2 linked regions of the Roseivirga sp. BDSF3-8 genome follow. Each later gene encodes a partner of the first gene's protein in a complex. Links are inferred from orthologs where the notes say so. Each region holds a gene or a part of one and is shown on either strand. Other genes may lie near its edges.

What was found.
Region 2: the proteins of carB (region 1) and carA are in contact, whole or in part, in a solved structure (PDB 1KEE), measured with the Escherichia coli proteins. The link is inferred for Roseivirga sp. BDSF3-8 from one-to-one orthologs.

The regions. Positions count from the first base shown.
Region 1 is NZ_JBGNFV010000001.1:2,406,310-2,417,676, forward strand. Bases 7,906-11,263 are described here. They hold carB (carbamoyl-phosphate synthase large subunit), read left to right. Parts: upstream 7,906-8,249; coding sequence 8,250-11,063; downstream 11,064-11,263. Other genes in these bases: AB9P05_RS10030 (DUF4834 family protein), read left to right, coding at 11,088-11,263. Also shown: tRNA (guanosine(37)-N1)-methyltransferase TrmD, read right to left, coding at 1-654; ribosome maturation factor RimM, read right to left, coding at 659-1,183; AB9P05_RS10005 (30S ribosomal protein S16), read right to left, coding at 1,193-1,753; AB9P05_RS10010 (2-oxoglutarate dehydrogenase E1 component), read left to right, coding at 2,028-4,751; odhB (2-oxoglutarate dehydrogenase complex dihydrolipoyllysine-residue succinyltransferase), read left to right, coding at 4,814-6,394; lpdA (dihydrolipoyl dehydrogenase), read left to right, coding at 6,507-7,904; more of AB9P05_RS10030, read left to right, coding at 11,264-11,367. UniProt on the Escherichia coli protein: Large subunit of the glutamine-dependent carbamoyl phosphate synthetase (CPSase).
Region 2 is NZ_JBGNFV010000001.1:3,002,326-3,013,137, forward strand. The notes cover bases 1-2,803. They hold carA (glutamine-hydrolyzing carbamoyl-phosphate synthase small subunit), read left to right. Parts: upstream 1-754; coding sequence 755-1,852; downstream 1,853-2,803. Other genes in these bases: AB9P05_RS12475 (DNA-directed RNA polymerase subunit alpha), read left to right, coding at 1-120; rplQ (50S ribosomal protein L17), read left to right, coding at 126-662; eno (phosphopyruvate hydratase), read left to right, coding at 1,870-2,803. Outside these bases: more of eno, read left to right, coding at 2,804-3,147; AB9P05_RS12495 (septum formation initiator family protein), read left to right, coding at 3,218-3,508; AB9P05_RS12500 (hypothetical protein), read left to right, coding at 3,513-4,049; AB9P05_RS12505 (Ldh family oxidoreductase), read right to left, coding at 4,044-5,117; AB9P05_RS12510 (exopolyphosphatase), read right to left, coding at 5,180-6,124; AB9P05_RS12515 (acyl-CoA carboxylase subunit beta), read left to right, coding at 6,325-7,914; AB9P05_RS12520 (SDR family oxidoreductase), read left to right, coding at 7,914-8,612; AB9P05_RS12525 (M42 family metallopeptidase), read left to right, coding at 8,643-9,716; AB9P05_RS12530 (ABC transporter substrate-binding protein), read left to right, coding at 9,694-10,503; bifunctional pyr operon transcriptional regulator/uracil phosphoribosyltransferase PyrR, read left to right, coding at 10,550-10,812. UniProt on the Escherichia coli protein: Small subunit of the glutamine-dependent carbamoyl phosphate synthetase (CPSase).

The sequences.
Region 1 (11,367 bases):
GCGTTGCTTTGTCCTCTCTACCGCCTTTTCAAACCTCCAGGCTTCTATTTTAGCCTCATGCCCCGATAAGAGAATTTTAGGAACTGTATGCCCCCGGAAGTCTGCCGGTCTTGTATACACAGGCGGAGCCACAAGGCCATCCTGAAAACTATCAGTAAGTGCAGAAGTCTCGTCGCTTATGACCCCGGGTAGAAGCCGAATGACAGCATCTGCTACAACTGCCGCTGCTAATTCTCCGCCGGATAGCACAAAGTCACCAATACTTATTTCCCGGGTGATAAAGTGCTCTCTGATGCGTTCGTCAATTCCTTTGTAATGACCACAGAGCAGGATAAGGTTTTTTTTCAGGGCCAATTGATTAGCGACTCTTTGAATAAATGGCTCTCCATCCGGACTCATATATATAATGTCATCATAAGTCCGCTCTTCCTGAAGCTTTTCAATGCATTTTACTACAGGCTCTGCCATAAGTACCATCCCTGCTCCTCCACCATATGCATAATCGTCTACCTGCTTATGCTTGTTGGTGGCATACTCTCTAAGGTTAATTACATTTACTTCAACAAGGCCCTTATCTATCGCCCGTTTTAGTATAGAGTGGCTAAATGGTCCTGACAGTAATTCTGGTACAACAGTTATTATGTCTATCCGCATCGTGTTAGAGATAAATATCTAATAACCCTTCCGGCAAATCCACATGAATAATACTACTCTCCCTGTCCGGCCGGATAACAATATGGTCAGTTACGGGGATGAGTACCTGTTTCTCTTTATAATCCATCTCCATGAGGTGTTGTGGCCCCAGAGTGATGAAACTTTTGACCGTACCCATAGGACCCAATGTTTTGTCCACTACAGTGTATCCGATCACCTCATGATAATAAAATTGGTTATCCGAAAGTTCGGGAAGTACCTCCAGGGGTAAATAAAGTTGGCTTCCGACCATTTTTTCTGCCTCCGGCACCGTCTCAATGTCTTCAAACTTGATGACAGCTTTTTGGCCCCGGATCTCAATGGTATCAATGAAAAAAGGAATCAGTGTATCGCCCTCTTTGAGAACAAACACTGATTCCAATTCTTCATAAGCTTCCGGATCATCTACATCCAGGAAAGCCTGAACTTCTCCCTTTGTACCATGCTTTCGGATCACATACCCTAGTTGGTAGCAATCATCTTTCTGCATGGCAGAGGATTATTCTTTTGTTTCTTCAGCAGTTTCTCCACCTTCTGCGGCAGTGCTTTCTTCACCGGCAGCCTCTTCACCTTCCTCAGCAGGTGCATCAGCAGCTTCTGCTTCAGCTTGCTTCTGACGGAGTGCTTCAGCTCTGGCTTCTTTCACTTTTGCCTCAGCTTCACGGCGTTCAGCAGCAGCTTTCGATTTTTCACTTGCCAGACGGTCAATTTTACCCTGGATTTTTTCTTCCTTGGATTTAGACCATTCTTCAAAGCGTTTATCTGCTTCTTCCTGCGTTATAGCACCTTTTAAAACACCATGCTGTAGGTGCTTGCGGTACATTACACCACGATAAGATAACATGGCCCTAACTGTATCACTTGGTTGGGCACCTTTCATTACCCATTCAAATGCTTTTTCCGTATCAATATCTACGGTTGCAGGGTCGGTGTTCGGATTGTAAAGGCCTATTTTTTCAATAAACCTTCCATCACGGGGAGACCTCGAGTCGGCCACAACTACATCGTAGATAGGCTTCGCTTTGCGTCCTCGACGCGCTAGTCTGATTCTAACAGCCATTTTATTAACGTGTTTACGTTGATCGCGGAACCCGTCCGCATTTTAAATTAAAGCGCAAAGATATGAATTTTTTTTATTGATGCCACATGTGTCCTTAGTTTACTCGCAAACTGGTATGGAGATACAACATTAATAGGCGCGGCTAGTTTAGCTTTGCGGATAAGAGGTTGTCAAACAGTAAATTAATGTCTTAAACCGTATAACCGTTTTAACGGTTTTTTCATCCAAATTCGATTTCTTATCTTTGTTAAATAAATCTTTCTGCAAAGCCCGTATGGATAAATACTCCTATATAGCAAACGCCCATGTTTCATATATAGATGAACTATATAAAAGCTACAAGTCCGATCCCACCTCTGTAGATAAAACCTGGCAGATCTTTTTTGAAGGCTTTGAATTCAATAAAACAGACTTTGATGCCAATGGTGAGTCGGTAAGTATTGATTCTTCAGACCCCGATGAAATCGCCGTGCGTGACCTGATTCACGCTTATCGCACGCGGGGACATTTAAGGTCTAATACCAACCCTGTTAGAAAGCGTCGTGATCATAAAGCCATCCTTGATCCTGAGGATTTCGGCCTGGAGAATTGTGACCCTGGAAAGGAATTCGAAGCGGGAAAATTAATCGGAATCGGAAAAGCCAGTCTGGAAAAGATTATTGGTGCCTTAAAGTATATTTATGAAGGCACCGTAGGCTTTGAGTACATGTATATCCGGGAGCCTGAAATCTTACAATGGTTTAAGGATAAAAGCGAACATGAAGCACTTCATTTCAACCCTTCTTCAGATGAGAAAAAGCGCATCTTAAGAAAGTTGAATGAGGCTGTCGTCTTTGAGAACTTTCTACATACAAAATACCTCGGACAGAAGCGGTTTTCTCTGGAAGGGGGCGAAACCACAATCGCTGCTCTTGACGCAGCAATTAATAAAGGGGGAGACTCTGGTATTAAAGAAGTCGTTATAGGCATGGCTCACCGTGGCCGTCTTAACGTACTGGCGAATATCATGGGCAAGACCTATGAGCAGATATTTAACGAATTTGAAGGTAAGGCCGATCCTGATCTAACCATGGGAGACGGTGACGTTAAGTACCATATGGGTTTCAGCTCTGAAGTTGAAACAACTTCAGGTAAAAAGGTGAATCTTAAATTGGCACCCAACCCCAGCCACCTGGAGGCTGTAAACCCTGTGGTTGAAGGCTTTTGCCGGGCAAAGATAGATATTGAGTACGATGATGATGAGGATTCTGTACTCCCTATCCTTATTCATGGTGATGCAGCTATTGCCGGACAAGGTATCGTGTATGAAGTGACGCAAATGTCAAAGCTTAAAGGCTATTACACTGGTGGTACTATTCATTTCGTCATCAATAATCAGGTTGGTTTTACTACTGATTATGATGATGCCCGTTCCAGTATTTATTGTACAGATGTAGCCAAAATTATTGATGCACCTGTTTTACACGTGAATGGAGATGATCCTGAGGCGGTGGTATTTTGTATGAACCTCGCAATAGAGTTCCGGCAGAAATTTAACCGCGACATCTTTATTGATATGGTTTGCTATCGCAGACATGGTCATAATGAAAGCGATGAGCCAAAATTCACTCAGCCTAAGCTATATGGACTTATAGCCAAGCATCCTAATCCTCGAGAGGTATATAATAAAAAGCTTATACAGCGTGGTGACGTGGATGCTGAGCTGGCTGAGCAAATGGATAATGAGTTCCGCCAGTTGCTTCAGGACCGGTTAAACATGGTAAAACAGAAGCCTCTACCATACCAGTATCAGCAAATGGAAAAGGAGTGGAAAGAACTTAGGAGATCTACTCCTGAAGATTTCGCTTCATCTCCTGAGACAGGTATTTCAGAAGATGCTTATGCTAAGATAGCGAAGGCGCTTACCTCTTTGCCTGAAGGGTTCAAGCCTATCCGCCAGATAGAAAAACAGTTTAAGCAACGTAAAGAGATGTTCTTCGAAAACGAGGAGCTTAACTGGGCCGCTGCCGAGCTTATGGCCTATGGTTCTCTTATGCTTGAAAATAAGCTGGTTAGGTTATCAGGTCAGGATTCGGAAAGAGGTACATTTTCCCACCGCCATGCTGTATTGCATGATGCTAAGACCGGTGAGGCATATAATAGCCTGAATCACCTTGAAGGTACCGAAAGAAAGTTCAGAGTATTTAATTCACTGCTTTCTGAATATGGAGCCATGGGCTTTGAATTTGGATATGCTATGGCCAATCCTAATGCTCTGGTTATCTGGGAGGCTCAGTTCGGAGATTTTGCCAACGGGGCACAGGTAATGATAGATCAGTTTGTAACCTGCTCAGAAACCAAATGGCAGCGAATGAACGGTCTTGTTTTATTACTTCCTCATGGCTACGAAGGCCAGGGCCCCGAGCATAGTAATGCCCGTCCCGAAAGGTTTTTGCAATTAGCAGCCGAATACAATATTATAGTGGCTAACGTAACTGAGCCTTCAAATTTCTTCCACCTTTTAAGGAGGCAGCTTGCGTGGCCGTTTCGTAAACCACTGGTGGTAATGTCTCCAAAATCGTTGCTCAGGCACCCTAAAGTGGTTTCTAAAAAGTCTGAATTACTTAGTGGGCATTTCAGAGAAATATTGGATGACCACTATGCAGAACCTAAGTCTGTAAAGCGCGTAGTACTGTGTAGTGGAAAAATCTACTACGATCTGCAGGAAAAGCAACAAAAGCAGAAACGTAAGGATGTTGCACTTGTTAGAGTGGAGCAAGTTCATCCATTTCCTAAAGACCAGATAAATGAACTTCTATTAAATAAATACAAAGGTGCTGAGGTGGTATGGGTTCAGGAAGAGCCTGAAAACATGGGTTCCTGGTCATTTGTATTGAGGGTTTATCGGGATGTCAAAATGGATGTTATCAGTCGAAAAGCCAGTGCATCACCCGCTACAGGTTATGGTAAAATGCACGCAAAAGAGCAGTTAGAGATAATTGAAAAGGCTTTTGCATAAATTCGACATAAAATATTATTGTTTTTCATAAAAAATTATTCGACCTTTAGATCTGAAATAATATGAGCATAGCAGTAAAGGTTCCCGCAGTAGGGGAATCTATTAACGAAGTTACCATTGCTCAATGGCTCAAAAGTGACGGAGACTATGTTGAGATGGATGAAGTCATTTGTGAGCTCGAGTCGGATAAGGCGACTTTTGAATTAAATGCTGAAGCCTCCGGAGTACTGAAGATCAAAGCAAAAGAGGGTGAGACGCTAGAAGTCGGAGCACTCATTTGCCAGATTGATGAAAACGGTGACGCTGCTGATAGCGAGGGTGAAGAAAAGCCTGAAGCTAAAAAAAGCGGGCAGGATGATAAAACACAGCCTGAGGATAACGGGAAACAAGATGGCGGAGCCAGTAAAACTGGTGAAGTTATTGAAATGTCCGTACCTGCTGTGGGTGAGTCAATTACAGAAGTCACTATCTCTTCTTGGTTAAAAAAAGATGGAGATTTTGTTGACTTAGATGAAGTAATTGCAGAAATTGAATCTGATAAGGCTACATTTGAGCTTACAGCCGAGGCGAGCGGGTTTCTTTCCATTTTAGCTGAAGAGGGAAAAACCCTTGAAATCGGTTCTCCGGTGTGTAAAATTGAGGTAGCTGAAGAAAGCTCAAAGAAAGACTCAGGTGGAGTGTCTGAAAAAGATCAGTCTGCCAGCGGGAGCAAGAGTGATAATTCCACTTATGCTACAGGTCACGCTTCACCTGCTGCCGCTAAAATCCTGAAAGAAAAAGGGATTTCACCTGATGAGGTGAAAGGTTCCGGAGTAGACGGGAGAATCACGAAAGAAGATGCAATGTCCGCTCAAAAGAGTGATAAGAAAGCATCTGATTCAAAACCAGCCAAGACAGAGACTAATACCAGTGAGGGTTCAGCCCCTGAGCAATCAGCTTCTGATCGATCTCAACGACGTGAGAAAATGTCAAATCTCCGGAAAACGATCGCAAGAAGGTTAGTATCTGTCAAAAACGAGACAGCGATGCTGACGACCTTCAATGAGGTCAACATGCAGCCTGTCATGGAATTGAGAAAAAAGTATAAAGATACTTTTAAAGATAAATACGAGGTCGGGTTGGGCTTTATGTCCTTCTTTACTAAAGCAGTTTGCATGGCGCTGCATGAGTTTCCGGCCGTAAATGCCATGATCGATCAAGATGAGATTGTGTTCAATGATTACTGTGATGTTTCTATTGCAGTGTCTACCGATCGCGGGCTGGTAGTTCCCGTCATCCGAAATGCTGAGAAGCTCGGTTTCCATCAAATTGAAAAGGAAATTGTGCGATTAGCGACTAAGGCAAAGAATAACCGCCTTAGTATTGATGAGATGAGCGGAGGTACATTTACCATCACTAACGGGGGAATATTCGGCTCCATGCTGTCTACACCCATCATAAATGCCCCGCAGTCTGCGATATTAGGGATGCATAATATAGTTGAGCGTCCTGTGGTAGAAAACGGAGAAGTAGTCGTAAGGCCTATTATGTATTTGGCCCTTTCATACGACCACAGAATCATTGACGGAAAGGAATCCGTTAGCTTCCTTGTCAGGGTTAAGAGCTTGCTCGAAGACCCTGCAAGGTTGCTTCTGGGTGTTTAGTTTTTTCTTTTTCATAGGTTAAGGCGGGGGTGGTTCCCCGCCTTTATTTTTCGCTTCTCCGCTTTCTTCAAGCATTTAATTAAATTCTGTCTTTTACTTAAATCCTTCTTCCATGAAATACGACGTCGTAGTTATCGGATCCGGTCCGGGTGGCTATGTCGCAGCCATACGCTGTGCCCAGCTGGGATTAAAAACAGCCATTGTCGAGAAATATCCTGTTCTTGGTGGTACTTGTCTGAACGTAGGATGTATTCCTTCAAAGGCATTATTAGACTCTTCCGAGCATTTCCATAATGCCCAAAACCACTTCAAGGAACATGGCATTAACCTTTCGAAACTTTCTGTCGATATCAAGCAAATGATTGAGAGAAAGCGCGGTGTTGTAAAGCAAACAGTGGACGGTGTGCAGTATCTTATGAAAAAGAATAAGATTGATGTACATACCGGATTGGGATCGTTTAAGGATAAGCATACTCTGGTCATCAAAGGTGGAAAAGAGGAGAAGACTATTGAGTCGGATAAATTTATTATTGCTACTGGCTCAAAGCCATCTGATTTGCCTTTTGCAAAGCCTGACAAGGAAAGAATTATTACTAGCACTGAGGCCTTGGAGCTTGTAGAGGTTCCTAAGCATCTAATCATTATAGGTGCCGGGTATATTGGTATGGAGTTAGGTTCTGTATATGGTCGCTTAGGCAGTAAGGTCACCGTTGTGGAGTTTATGGATCGAATAACTCCCGGAATGGATAAAACAATGAGTAAAGAGCTCCAAAAGGTGCTTAAGAAGCTCGGTTTTGACTTTAATTTGAAACACAAGGTAACAGGGGTTGAGCGTAAAGGCGATGAAGTCGTAGTTACTGCTGAGGATGATAAGGGAGAGAAGAAAGAATTTAAAGGTAATTATTGCCTCCTATCCATAGGACGTAAGCCATACACGGAAGGGCTTAATCTTGAGGCTGCCGGACTGTCTACTGATGAGCGCGGTAAAATTGAGGTGGATGATAACCTGAAAACCAAAGTTGACAACATATATGCTATTGGTGATGTTGTTCGCGGCGCAATGCTGGCGCATAAGGCAGAAGAGGAAGGTATCTTTGTTGCAGAAACCATGGCTGGTCAGAAGCCGCACATCAACTACAAACTAATACCCGGAGTAATTTATACATGGCCAGAAGTAGCTAGCGTAGGCTATACAGAAGAAGAGCTTAAGGAAGACGGGAGAAAATACAAGTCAGGATCTTTTCCATTCAAGGCCTCTGGTCGTGCCAGGGCAAGTATGGATACGGACGGACTTGTAAAAGTTCTTGCAGACAAGGAAACTGATGAGATACTTGGTGTTCATATCATAGGACCCCGTGCAGCGGATATGATTGCTGAGGCAGTAGTAGCTATGGAGTTCAGGGCTTCTGCTGAAGATGTTGCGAGAATGTCTCATGCTCACCCTACGTTTACAGAGTCAATAAAAGAAGCCTGCCTGGCTGCAACAGAAAACAGGGCGCTCCACATATAAGAAATTATAACCCCTTATAAACAGGACAGGCCAACCCTTGGGTTGGCCTGTCTCATTTGCTTAAAACCAAAAATTTGGACTTAAGTCTTGACAGCACACTGATATAAGTCTGATTTTACCTTTATTGTTTGTCCTATTGTGGATAAAATTCAACTCAATTCAGGTAGCAAGCTTATACTCAATTGATTGATAGTCAGTGCTTAGTAATAGCATTTGCCTGCGTTTTTTATCCTTCGGTTTCCAGGTTTTATTTATCCTCTCTTTGGCAAACTTTGGTTATTCCTGTCTTTAGGTCTAAATTTGTGCAATTTATCAATAGCAGCCATTTCCAATCCAAAACCTGCAATGCCTAAAGACAACAGTATCAAATCCATCCTGATTATCGGTAGCGGTCCCATTATCATAGGTCAGGCCTGTGAGTTTGACTATTCAGGCTCTCAAGCCGCTCGTTCTCTTCGTGAAGAAGGGATTGAAGTGATTCTGATAAATAGTAATCCAGCCACCATCATGACTGATAAGGTGACTGCTGACCACGTTTATCTGCAGCCTCTTGAGAAGAAGAGTATTATTGACATACTCAAAAAGCATAAAGTTGATGCCGTCCTGCCTACCATGGGAGGACAGACCGCTCTTAATCTGGCGATAGATTGTGACCGTGCAGGCATCTGGGAGAAGTTTGGAGTCAGGATCATAGGCGTGGATATCGATGCTATCGAAACCACGGAAAACAGGGAGAAATTCCGCCTCAAAATGCATGAGCTCGGGGTAAGTGTTTGCCAGGGTTCTACAGCTACATCCTTTTTGCAGGGTAAAGAAATAGCACAGGAAATTGGTTTCCCTCTCGTAATCAGGCCAAGTTATACGCTTGGGGGATATGGTGGAGGATTTGTAGAAAAGGCTGAAGACTTCGATAAAGCTCTGACCAGCGGTCTGCATGCTTCACCAATTCATGAAGTGCTTGTAGAACAAAGTATTCTTGGGTGGAAGGAGTATGAGCTGGAATTGCTCAGAGATAATAATGGGAATGTGATCATTATTTGCTCTATCGAAAACTTTGATCCGATGGGCGTTCATACGGGTGACTCAATCACAGTAGCCCCTGCTATGACTCTACCTGATACCGTGTATCAGGGTATGCGTGACCTGGCTATAAAAATGATGAATGGTATCGGGCAATTTGCAGGTGGCTGTAATGTTCAGTTTTCAGTAAACCCTGAAAATGATGATATCATTGCTATTGAGATTAACCCCCGGGTGTCACGCTCATCAGCCCTGGCGAGTAAAGCAACAGGATACCCTATTGCAAAGATTGCAGCCAAACTGGCGATCGGGTATAACTTGGACGAACTTAAAAACCAGATTACCAAGACTACATCTGCTTATTTTGAGCCAGCACTTGACTATGTAATTGTAAAAATACCTCGCTGGAACTTCGATAAGTTCAAAGGAAGTGACAGGAAGCTAGGCCTGCAGATGAAATCTGTGGGAGAGGTAATGGGTATAGGACGAAACTTCCAGGAGGCATTACAGAAGGCTTGTCAATCACTGGAGATTAAGCGAAACGGTCTCGGTGCAGATGGGAAAGAGCTTAAAGATCAGGACAAAATACTGGAAAGCCTTGAGCATCCAAGCTGGAACCGGTTGTTCCATATATATGATGCTTTTAAACTAGGCATTCCTTTCAATAAAATTAAAAAGCTTTCCAAAATAGATAAGTGGTTCCTCAATCAGATTGAGGAGTTAGTGAAGTTGGAAAAAGATATTGAGCAGTACAACCTGGATTCAATACCCCGGGAATTACTCATGGAGGCTAAGGAGAAAGGCTACGCTGACCGTCAAATTGCACATCTACTCAGATGCCTGGAGAGTGATGTATATAAGAAACGTACTGATTTAGGGGTCAAGCGGGTATATAAAATGGTGGATACCTGTGCCGCGGAGTTCGAAGCAAGCACCCCCTATTATTACAGTACCTTTGAGCATGAAAATGAATCAGAGGTAACAGATAAGAAGAAGGTAGTTATCCTTGGGTCAGGGCCAAACCGCATTGGGCAGGGGATAGAATTTGATTACAGTTGCGTACACGGTGTTTTGGCTGCAAAAGAGTGCGGTTATGAGACCATAATGATAAACTGTAACCCCGAAACTGTTTCCACTGACTTTGATATAGCGGATAAGCTATACTTCGAACCAGTCTTCTGGGAACACATTTATGATATTATTCAGCATGAAAAACCCGACGGGGTTATCGTTCAGTTGGGAGGTCAGACAGCCTTGAAGTTAGCGGAGAAACTGGATCGATATGGTATAAAGATATTTGGTACCAGCTTTGAAGCACTTGACCTGGCAGAAGACAGGGGAAGCTTCAGTACATTACTTGCAGAAAATGACATCCCTTATCCTAAGTTCGGAGTGGCTCAGGATGCAGGTCATGCGCTCAAACTTTCCGATGATTTGGGATTTCCACTGCTGGTTCGCCCGTCCTATGTGCTTGGTGGGCAGAGCATGAAAATTGTGATAAATAAGGATGAACTGGAGCATCATATAGTAGATATCCTCAGGGAAATCCCGGGCAATAAGGTGCTGCTGGATCATTTTCTCGATGGAGCTATAGAGGCTGAGGCTGACGCCATTTGTGACGGGGAGAACGTTCACATTATTGGTATTATGCAGCATATAGAGCCGGCTGGTATTCACTCCGGGGATAGCTATGCGGTGTTGCCCCCCTATAATTTGGGTGATTTTGTGATGGCTCAGATCGAAACATATACCAAAAAGATTGCCCTGGCACTTAACACCGTTGGCCTTATCAATATTCAGTTTGCTATTAAAAACGACACCGTTTATATAATTGAAGCCAACCCACGGGCCAGTCGGACCGTACCATTTATATGTAAGGCTTACGATGAGCCTTATGTTAATTATGCGACCAAGGTAATGTTAGGGGAAAAGAAGGTGAGTGACTTTACCTTTAATCCGACCAAAAAAGGGTATGCGATAAAGGTACCGGTATTTAGTTTCAACAAGTTCCCTAACGTAAATAAGGAGCTTGGGCCGGAAATGAAATCCACTGGAGAGGCGATTTATTTTATTGATGATTTGCTGGACGACTATTTCCTGAAAATATATAGTGAACGAAACCTATATCTGAGCCGATAGGTTATTATGTAAATCCTTTAAAAAATGTTCAAATTCCTAATCATATTTCTGATTGTTATCTATGCTGTTTATAAGCTCAGCGGCTTTTTTATGAGAATGCTTTTTAGTTCACTGGGAAATAGTGCGCGTGATAATTTCGGGCATTATCAGCAAAGAGCAAACCGGCAGCAAAAGGCAAATGAGCAAAAACATACTAGACCTATGGGAGGGAATGTAAACATTGACTACATCCCTGAACAAGAGAAGAGAAAGGGAAAACCGTCTGGAAACGGCTATAAGGGCGGTGAGTATGTAGATTACGAAG
Region 2 (10,812 bases), 590 kb from region 1 along the record:
GACATGATGAAGTTCCGGAATTTCGGAAAAAAATCACTCGCTGAGCTGGAGCAATTGGTTGCAGAGAAAAACCTTACCTTCGGAATGGACCTTAGCAAGTATAAACTCGACGAAGACTAAAGGCAATGAGACACGGAAAGAAATTTAATCACTTAGGAAGAAAGGCCCCTCATAGAAAGGCGATGATGTCTAATATGGCCACTTCTTTGATCTTGCATAAAAGAATTACGACTACATTAGCTAAGGCCAAAGCCCTTAGAAAATTTGTCGAGCCTTTGCTTACTAAAGCAAAAGATAATACGACACATTCTAGAAGAGTTGTGTTTTCTTATCTTCAGAATAAAGAATCAGTAGATCACCTTTTTACCGAAGTAGCTGGTAAGATTGCTGGAAGGCCTGGTGGTTATACCAGGATTATTAAGCTTGGCACTCGTGCTGGTGACAGCGCAGAAATGTGCATGATGGAGCTGGTCGACTATAACGAGCTTCTGCTTGAAGAAACTTCTACAAAAAAATCTTCTAAGCGTACTCGTCGTAGTAGAAGAGGTTCTGGTGGAAGTTCTGATACTTCTGCTAAAGCTGATAATTCTGAGAAAAAAGAATCAGCTTCTGATGACTCATCTAATAAGTCAGAAGAAAATAATGAGGAAAACAAGGACTAATACTTGTGATTCCTTAAAATTTAAAAAAGGGATAGGGCGTAAAGTCTTATCCCTTTTTTATTTTTGCGATACCCCGGAATAAGATCAATAATATGAAACACACCCCTAATAAAGAAGCGCTCTTACTTCTTGCAGATGGCACTGTAATCAGAGGTAAATCCATAGGAAAACAAGGGACCAAAGGAGGCGAGATCTGTTTTAATACCGGTATGACTGGTTATCAGGAGATTTATACTGACCCTTCTTATTATGGTCAGATAATTGTTAATACAACTTCTCATATTGGTAACTACGGTGTTTTCGACCTTGAACAAGAATCAGATTACCCTAAAATTAATGGGCTTATTGTTAATAGCTTTTCAGAGCTTTACAGCAGAAATTTGGCAGATGGTAGTCTTCAGGAATACCTTGAAAAAGGGAATGTGATAGGTATTGCTGAGGTTGATACCCGGAAGCTTGTTCGTCATATACGTAGCAAAGGCGCTATGAATGCTATTATCAGTTCCGAGATTCTGGATGTTGATGAACTGAAAAAGAAATTAGATAAAGTGCCTGACATGTCAGGTCTTGAATTGTCCTCAGACGTAAGCACTAAAGAGAATTTCACTCTCGGGTCTGCTGATGCAAAATATAAGGTTGCTGTGCTTGATCTTGGTATTAAAACCAGTATTCTAAAAAACCTTACAGATAGAGACTGTTACTGTAAAATATTTCCTGGACATACATCCTATGAAGAAATGAAAGAGTGGGGTGCTAACGGGTACTTTATTTCTAACGGACCTGGTGATCCAGCAGCTATGCCTTATGCTGTAGAAACCACCCGGAGAATTCAGGAAGATAATAATCCTCTGTTTGGTATTTGCCTTGGTCATCAAATTTTGGCTCTTGCCAACGATATTCCTACATATAAAATGCATCACGGTCATAGAGGGCTTAACCATCCGGTTAAGAATCTTGAGACAGGTCTTTGTGAAGTTACGTCTCAAAACCATGGCTTTGGTGTTAGGAGAGAAGAAATTGATTCTTCTGATAAAGTAACAATCACTCATGTGAATCTTAATGATGATACAGTAGAGGGGCTGAAAGTTAATGGACGTAAAGCCTTTAGTGTACAGTACCACCCTGAGTCATCACCTGGTCCGCATGATAGCCGGTATCTTTTTGATAAATTTGTATCTAGTTTCGAGTAATCACTAAATTTTTAACCATGAGTCTGATAGAAAGTATACACGCCAGACAAATCCTGGATTCAAGAGGTAACCCTACTGTAGAAGTTGATGTCGTAACCAGCAATGGAATAGTCGGCCGTGCGGCGGTCCCTTCTGGTGCTTCTACCGGGCAGCATGAAGCAGTAGAGCTCAGAGACCAAAATGATAAATTGTTTTTGGGTAAAGGCGTAACAAAGGCAGTGGATAATGTTAATGGTGATATTGCTGAAGAGGTTATAGGCTTCTCAGTGTTTGAACAAAACCTTATTGACAAGGTAATGATCGAGCTGGATGGATCCGATAACAAAAATAAACTGGGAGCGAATGCCATTTTAGGTGTATCCCTAGCAGTAGCGAAAGCTGCAGCATTGGAGGCTGGACAAAGCTTGTTCCGTTACATAGGGGGCGTAAATGCAAATACACTACCGGTCCCAATGATGAACATTCTTAATGGAGGTAGTCACGCAGATAACTCAATTGATTTTCAGGAATTCATGGTAATGCCTGTTGGGGCTGATACCTTCTCAGAATCTTTGAGAATGGGGACTGAAATCTTTCACCACCTAAAGAAGGTACTAAAAGATAAGGGTCTGTCTACTAATGTTGGTGACGAAGGTGGTTTTGCTCCTAACATTTCAAGTAATGAGGAGGCTATTGAGGTTGTGCTTATGGCTATAGAAAAGGCCGGATACAGACCTGGAGAAGACGTGTTCATAGCCTTGGATGCAGCAAGCACGGAGTTCTATGATGAAGCCACCAATATGTACCATTTTAAGAAGTCTTCAGGGAAGAAGGTAAGTCCTGAGGAAATGGTGGAGTATTGGAGCCAATGGGTTAACAAATACCCCATCCTAAGCATCGAAGATGGAATGGCTGAGGATGACTGGAATGGATGGAAGCTCATGACTACATCAGTGGGTAATAAAATTCAGCTTGTAGGTGATGACCTGTTCGTTACAAACGTCAATAGACTTCAGAGGGGAATCGATGAGAATATTGCTAACTCTATACTTATTAAAGTAAATCAGATAGGGTCTTTGACAGAAACGATTGATGCTGTCAACCTTGCTCATAAAAACAGATTTAAATCAGTAATGTCCCATAGAAGTGGCGAGACTGAGGATACCACCATAGCTGATTTGGCAGTTGCTTTAAATACCGGACAAATAAAAACCGGATCGGCTTCACGCTCTGACCGGATGGCAAAGTATAACCAGTTGCTTAGAATTGAAGAGGAACTGGGAGAAACAGCCTATTTCCCCGGCAGGAAATTCTAATAAAGAGATAAGGCCCCGAAAGGGGCTTTTTTATTAGATTTGCTTTTACTATTTTAATACTAAATCCTTTATGCTGAATCGTATACCTCCCATAGCGAAGAACTTTTACTTGATCGTTGGCAGTATTTTTCTGGCATGGATGCTGTTTTTTGATACTAATGATCTGATCACACAGTGGCAAATGACTTCACGACTTAATGACCTGGAAAGGGAGAAGGCATTTTATCTTCAAAAGATTGAAGAAGTGAAGAAGGATCAAAAGGAGCTAATGACGGATAAGAAGCTTCTTGAAAAATTTGCCAGGGAAAAGTACTATATGAAAAAAGAAAGCGAGGACGTTTATATCCTTGTGGAAGAATAGTCATATGTATAAAGGGGTTTTAATCTTTGCATTCTGTTTTTTTAGAGCTTTTTCTGTACAGGCGCAAAACCAGGATGATTCATCCTTTTCTGACCGGGTTTTCTTCGGAGGTAATTTCTCGGTGAATTTCTTCAATGGAATTTTTGTGGATGTCTCACCTATTGTCGGGTACAGAGTTACAGACAGGTTTTCAGCAGGACTTGGTATCACCTACCAATACCTGAAAACGGAACAGCAAGGTGTAGACTTATCCACATCAATATATGGTGGAAGAACTTTTGGCAGGTATAACTTCTACCGAAACTTCTTCATACATACAGAATACGAAGCTATTAATCTGGAGGTGCTGGCTTTTGATGAAAATAGTGAGCCATTTTCAAGAAGAGAATGGGTTCCGGGTGCCTTTGCCGGAGGAGGATTAACCCAACCATTAGGCAGGCGGGCATCTATATCTTTTTATGTTCTGTATAACTTTCTGCATGATGACCGAAGGTCACCATACAATAGCCCGGTAGTAGTGAGGGCAGGCATAAATCTATAATTCAATTCCGAATTTATCTGCTAGGCTTTTCAGATCATTAATTACAGGCTCCAGAAGGGGGATGCCATTTTCTGTTCTTTCCTTTTCCATTTCTCTTTCCGGGTCCCCTGGTATCATCACCCTATCCTGGCCTGCTATGGTTTGAGAGTTTCTAAATGTTTCGATCCACTTGTCCATATGACTGAAAAACTCTGCTTTAGGACGGAAAGCGTCAACTCGCATAGCTCCAAAGAAGTGTCCGATACCCTCCCCGACTGGGTTAGGGGACAATGGAAGAAAGCTAACAAAGGGAGGAACCCACGGGCCATAATTAGCTCCCGAAAGGATAGCGGAGAAAATATCAACCACTGACCCCAGGCAATACCCTTTATGACTTCCATGCTCCCTGTCTCCTCCTAATGGCAGTAATGCACCACCCTCTTTAAGCTGGTAAGGATTAGTAGAAACTATACCTTCTTTGTCCTGTATCCATCCTTCTGGTGCCGCCTGATTTTTTCTTTGAAGTATTTCGAGTTTTCCATTTGCAGCGGTAGTAGTTGCCATATCAGCTACGAACGGAGGCTGATTTCCGGCTGGAATAGCTACTGCGATAGGGTTAGTACCCAGTAGCCTTTCGATACTGAACGTAGGGGCTACCAAAGGGGAGGCATTTGTCATAGATATGCCGATCATATCCTCATCCAAAGCCATCATGGCATGATACCCGGCTATACCGTAATGATTAGAGTTTTTTACAGAGACCCACCCGGTGCCAACCTCATGGGCTTTCTTTATAGCCACTCGCATTGCTTCCGGCGCTACAACTAACCCTAGTCCCTCATCACCATCAATTACAGCCGTAGAGGGGGTTTCATGAGTAATCTGGATATTGGGTTTGGGGTTAACCCTATCGGCTTCAAATAGCCTGACGTAGCCGATTAGACGGGCAACACCATGAGAGTCTACTCCGCGGAGGTCTGCAGAAAGCAGGACCCTTGTAGCTTCACGAGCGTTTTCTTTAGAATGTCCAAGAGAAATAAGGACTTTATAGGTAAACTGGTAAAGCCTCTCGTAGGTATAAGTATGCATATGCCTCCTGATGTAACGGATGGCAAATTTAAAAAAATTAGCTTGCGGTAGGAGGCACAGTTCTATAAATTAGCCTTGACGTCAGAATGGCTATTGAGGTTCTTACGGATTGAATGAATAATGTGGTGTAAAACCCCCTCTTTAAGCGCAAAAGCTGAAGCCCGCATTTGGCTAAACCCATAGGTATGCAATATGTGATTGATAAGACAGCTTGCCACAACGATCATGTCAACTCTCATATCAGCCATGCCGGGAATGAGTAGTCTTTGACTACGATCCTTGGTCAGTAGATCTGCATGAATGGATTTATACTCTGATACCGGGAGCGGATATTCGGTTGCGCCTGGTTCTTTTTCCAGATTATTTTTTATCAAATAGATGTCGCTTAAAGTATCAAAAGTGCCACTTGATCCTATGAGGGTTTTTGGAGAATAGGCGACTATGGCATCAGATAGGCCGAAGAGTTTTTCCTGAAGATACTCTTCCAGTCTTTTAATATCTTTTTCTAGAATAGGGTCGTGAGCATGAAATAAATCTAATAATCGTTGCGCGCCTATTTCATAGCTCTTTTTCCAATACACTTCAGTTTCATTTCCAATAATAAACTCTACGCTACCCCCTCCAATATCCATAATCAGGCTATTTTCCTTTCCCAGCGGCAGTGCTTGTTTGACCCCAAAATAGATATATTCGGCTTCCTGTTCACCACTGATAATCCGAACTGGTATACCAGTCCGTTCGCTTATTTCTGAGGCAAGGTCCTTTCCATTGCGGGCGTTACGGATGGCACTGGTTGCCGTAGCAAAAACCTCATCAACTTTGCTGTTTTCAATAATACCTTTGAATCCCAGCAATGCATCTATGGCTCTTTTCCATGCGGATTTGGTGATAAACCCTTCATTAATGCCGCCTTTTCCTATTTTGACGGCCACGCGTTCGCGGCGTTCGACCACAAATCCTTTCTCCTGCGTGAGTACGATCAGCAGGTGGAAGGTATTGGTTCCCATATCTATTACCGCTATGCGCTTTTGCATTCTTCTGATTATCAATTAGGTTCTGCCTTAATCATTCAGCTATTGAAAGTCAGACAAGAATTTTGCAAAAAAAGTGCCGGAAATTGACTAAAACAATATTCAAGGCTCTAAAAATTCATTTTTACAGCCCCTGTTTCTATATTTGACCGGACATCAACTAACCCGTTTTCTCCATGTCGAAAGAGGAAAAGAACTCCCGAATATACACTCTGCCTACTAATGAAGAAAAGTTTAAGCTACTGGAGACAAAGCGTGAGGAAGCTTTGCAAGGTGGTGGACCTAAACGAGTCGAGGCACAGCATAATAAAGGAAAGCTCACAGCCCGTGAGCGTATAAATTTGCTCCTGGACGAAGGTTCCTTTGAGGAAACGGGAGCATTTGTGATGCACAGGGCAAAAGACTTTGGCCTGGATAAAGAGCACTATCTTGGTGATGGCGTTATTACCGGCTATGGTACAGTCAATGGCCGCCTTATTTATGTATATAGCCAGGATTTTACAGTTTTTGGAGGATCATTGTCAGAGACCCACGCAGAAAAGATCGTCCGTATTATGGATCTGGCCATGAAAAACGGAGCTCCTGTCATAGGGTTAAATGACTCCGGAGGAGCCCGTATTCAGGAAGGGGTAGTATCGTTGGGAGGATATGCTGATATCTTTTACCGTAATACACTGGCATCGGGTGTAGTGCCACAGATATCTGCTATTATGGGGCCGTGCGCAGGTGGAGCGGTGTACTCTCCTGCTATCACTGATTTTATCATGATGGTAGAGAATACCAGCTATATGTTTGTGACCGGTCCTAATGTGGTAAAAACCGTAACTCAGGAAAACGTAACCTCTGAGGAGCTGGGAGGCGCCAGTACGCATAGTACGAAAAGTGGAGTGACCCATTTCAGTTGTGTTAACGAATTAGACTGTATTGAGCACATCAAAAAACTCTTAAGCTACATACCCCAGAATTGTGAGGAAGAGACCTCAAAACTTCCTTACGAGCCGGAAGGGGATGAGATCAGGGAGGCGTTGGATAGCCTGGTGCCTGACAATCCGAACCAGCCATACGACATGCGGGAGGTAATTCAGGGGATTGTTGATCGGGGCGATTTTTTTGAAGTGCATAAAAATTATGCAGATAATATAGTCGTAGGCTTTGCCCGTCTCGGGGGTAGGAGCATTGGAATAGTAGGTAATCAACCCTCTTCTTTGGCAGGAGTGCTTGATATTGATGCCAGTAAGAAAGCAGCCCGCTTTGTCAGGTTCTGCGATTGCTTTAATATACCCTTATTGGTATTAGAGGATGTACCTGGCTTTTTGCCCGGTACTGACCAGGAATGGCGGGGCATCATTAGTAACGGAGCTAAGTTGCTTTTTGCTTTTAGTGAGGCGACCGTGCCACGGGTGACTGTTATTACCCGTAAGGCGTATGGAGGTGCTTATGATGTGATGAATAGTAAACACATTGGTGCAGATCTGAATTTTGCATGGCCTACTGCAGAAATTGCTGTTATGGGAGCCAAAGGTGCTTCAGAAATTATTTTCCGGAAGGAAATAGCAGCAGCAGAGGATAAAGAGGCCAAGCTGCAGGAAAAGGTAGATGACTACACCCAGAAATTTGCAAACCCTTACCGTGCAGCACATCGCGGATATGTAGATGAGGTGATTTTGCCGCGCGAGACACGTAAAAAACTTATCAGGGCTTTTTCGATGCTGGAAAATAAGGCCGATAAATTGCCTAAGAAGAAGCATGGAAATATTCCACTGTAATGGCTGACCGGGTAATCATTGTCACTGCTGCCAGTCGCGGTATGGGTGCTGAGATTGCCAGAAAGCTCCACGCCGAAGGCTATAAGCTGGCTCTAATGTCACGAAGTGAGGATCTCGAAGTGGTAGCAAAAGAAACGGGAGCCCTGATATACTTTGGTTCCACAACCGAAAAGTCAGATATAGAAGGCCTGGTTTCCATCACTATTGAAAAATACGGTCGTATTGATGGTATTGTATGCAATACCGGACATCCTCCGAAAGGGGAGCTATTGCAGCTCACTATTGATCAATGGCAAGAGGGATTTGACATTGCACTTTTTCATTTGATCCATCTTGTAAAGGTGGCAACTCCTTATCTTGAGAAATCCCGGGGAGCTGTTGTGTCGATTTCTGCTTTTGGTGCTGTGGAACCTAGTCTCGATTTTCCCGTTTCAAGTGTGGTAAGGGCAGCATTAGGTGCTTTTTCTAAACTCTATGCTGATAAGTATGGAGAAAAGGGTATCCGCATAAATAATGTGCTACCTGGTTTTATCGACACATTCGATGTTTCTGATGAACGCCTGAATCTGATACCTTTGCACCGTGCCGGCAAAAAGACGGAGATTGCTGACACTGTAGCTTTTTTATTATCTGATTCGGCTGGCTATATCACCGGACAAAATATCCGGGTAGATGGAGGACTCACACGCTCCCTTTAATTTTTGATCTCAAAAAACTATTGACCTCATATGTCTGATACTGACAATATAAAATTTCTTGAATCTTACCTTAATAACCCTTCACCTACTGGGTTTGAAAAGTCTGGGCAGCAATTATGGCTGGACTACCTTAAGCCTTTCGTAGATGATTGGTTTGCAGACACGTACGGTACGGCTGTAGGTGTAATCAACCCGGATCATCCTTACAAAGTTGTGATTGAGGCTCATGCTGATGAGATAAGCTGGTTTGTAAATTATATATCTGATGATGGTTATGTTTATGTCCGGCGCAATGGTGGATCAGACCATCAAATAGCCCCCGGCAAGCGGGTTAATGTCCATACGAATAATGGGATGGTAAAAGGAGTATTCGGCTGGCCTGCCATCCACGTCCGGGATAAGGACAAAGAGGACAAACCAACTCTTAAGAATATTTTTATAGATCTTGGATGTAGCTCAAAAGAGGAAGTGCTTGAGCTGGGAGTTCACGTAGGTTGTGTGATAACTTTTGAGGCCACCTACATGGAGTTGAACGATAAGTATTTTGTCTCAAGGGCGCTCGATAACCGTATTGGGGGTTATATGATTGCTGAGGTGGTTAGGCGTATTCATGAGAATAAAGACTCTCTTCCGTTTGGCCTGTATATCGTAAATAGCGTTCAGGAAGAAGTGGGTTTGAATGGGGCACGGATGATTGCTCAGCGGATTAAGCCTAATTTGGCTATAGTCACGGATGTATGCCATGATACTCACTCACCCATGTATGATAAAACTTCGCAAGGGGATCAGAAATGCGGGCAGGGGCCAGTACTTACTTATGGTCCTGCAGTACATAACAATGTGCTGAACATGATCATCGATACCGCAGAGAATAAGAATATTCCTTTTCAGCGTGCAGCTGCCTCCCGTTCGACCGGAACAGACACGGATGCTTTTGCCTATAGCAATGAAGGAGTCGCATCAGCCCTGGTGAGTCTGCCATTGAAGTATATGCACACTACCGTAGAAATGGTGCATAAACAGGACGTGGAAAATGTTATCGGTTTGATATACGAATTCCTGGTTCAACTACCGGAAGCGCATGACTTTGGCTACCTCAAATAGCCTGAAAGAATATACAGATATGACCGGGCGCAGGGTTAGCCTTAGTGGTAGGCCTTTGCGCATCGTTTCTGTAGTACCCAGTCTGACAGAGTTGCTTTTCCACCTTGGCTTGGAAGAAGAGATAGTCGGGGTTACAAAGTTTTGTGTCCATCCGGCAACGCTCATTGAGCGAAAGGAGAAAGTTGGTGGCACCAAAAGGCTATGGATTGATAAAATTAAAGAACTTCAGCCTGACTTTATTATTGCTAATAAGGAGGAGAATACCCGGTCGGACATAGATCACCTTGCGGAGGTGTGCCCTGTGTGGGTTAGTGATATCAATAATCTTGATGAGGCTCTAGTAATGATCCGGGAGGTGGGCAAAATCACCTTTCGTGAGGAAGAGGCGGAAAGACTTTCTGAGGATATAGAAAAAGAGTTTTCCAAACTGATGTTGGTGGGAAAACGCCGCAGAAAGGCTCTGTATCTGATATGGAAAAACCCTTACATGTCTGTAGGGGCTGATACATTTATTCATGATATGCTGAACCGTATGGGGATGGATAATGTCATGAGTCATGAGTTGAGATATCCTGAACTTCCGGAAAATAAGATCAGGCAATTGGCTCCTGACTTTATCTTCTTATCTACTGAACCCTATCCGTTCAAGCAACAGCATGCAGAAGAACTTTCTAAGGTCAGTCCCAGAAGTAAAATTGTGGGTGTGGACGGGGAAATGTTTTCGTGGTATGGAAGTAGATTACAATATGCCCCGGCTTACTTTCGCGAATTGCAGGAATTAATGTAGCAGGCATCGTAACTCTTGGGAATATCGTATATTTGCTAGCCCTAATATGGAAAAAAGACAGCTTTTTGACAGTTCACTTTTACGAATTACCATCAGCAGACTCTGTCATCAACTGATAGAAAGGCATGATGATTTTTCGGATACTGTTTTTTTAGGTCTGCAGCCCAGAGGTATATACCTGGCAGAGCGCATTAAATCCCGGTTGAAAGAGTTGACAGATATTGATGTGCCTCTTGGTTACCTAGACACCACATTTCATCGGGATGACTTTAGGAGACGTGACAGCCCGCTTAGGGCTAATGCTACCAA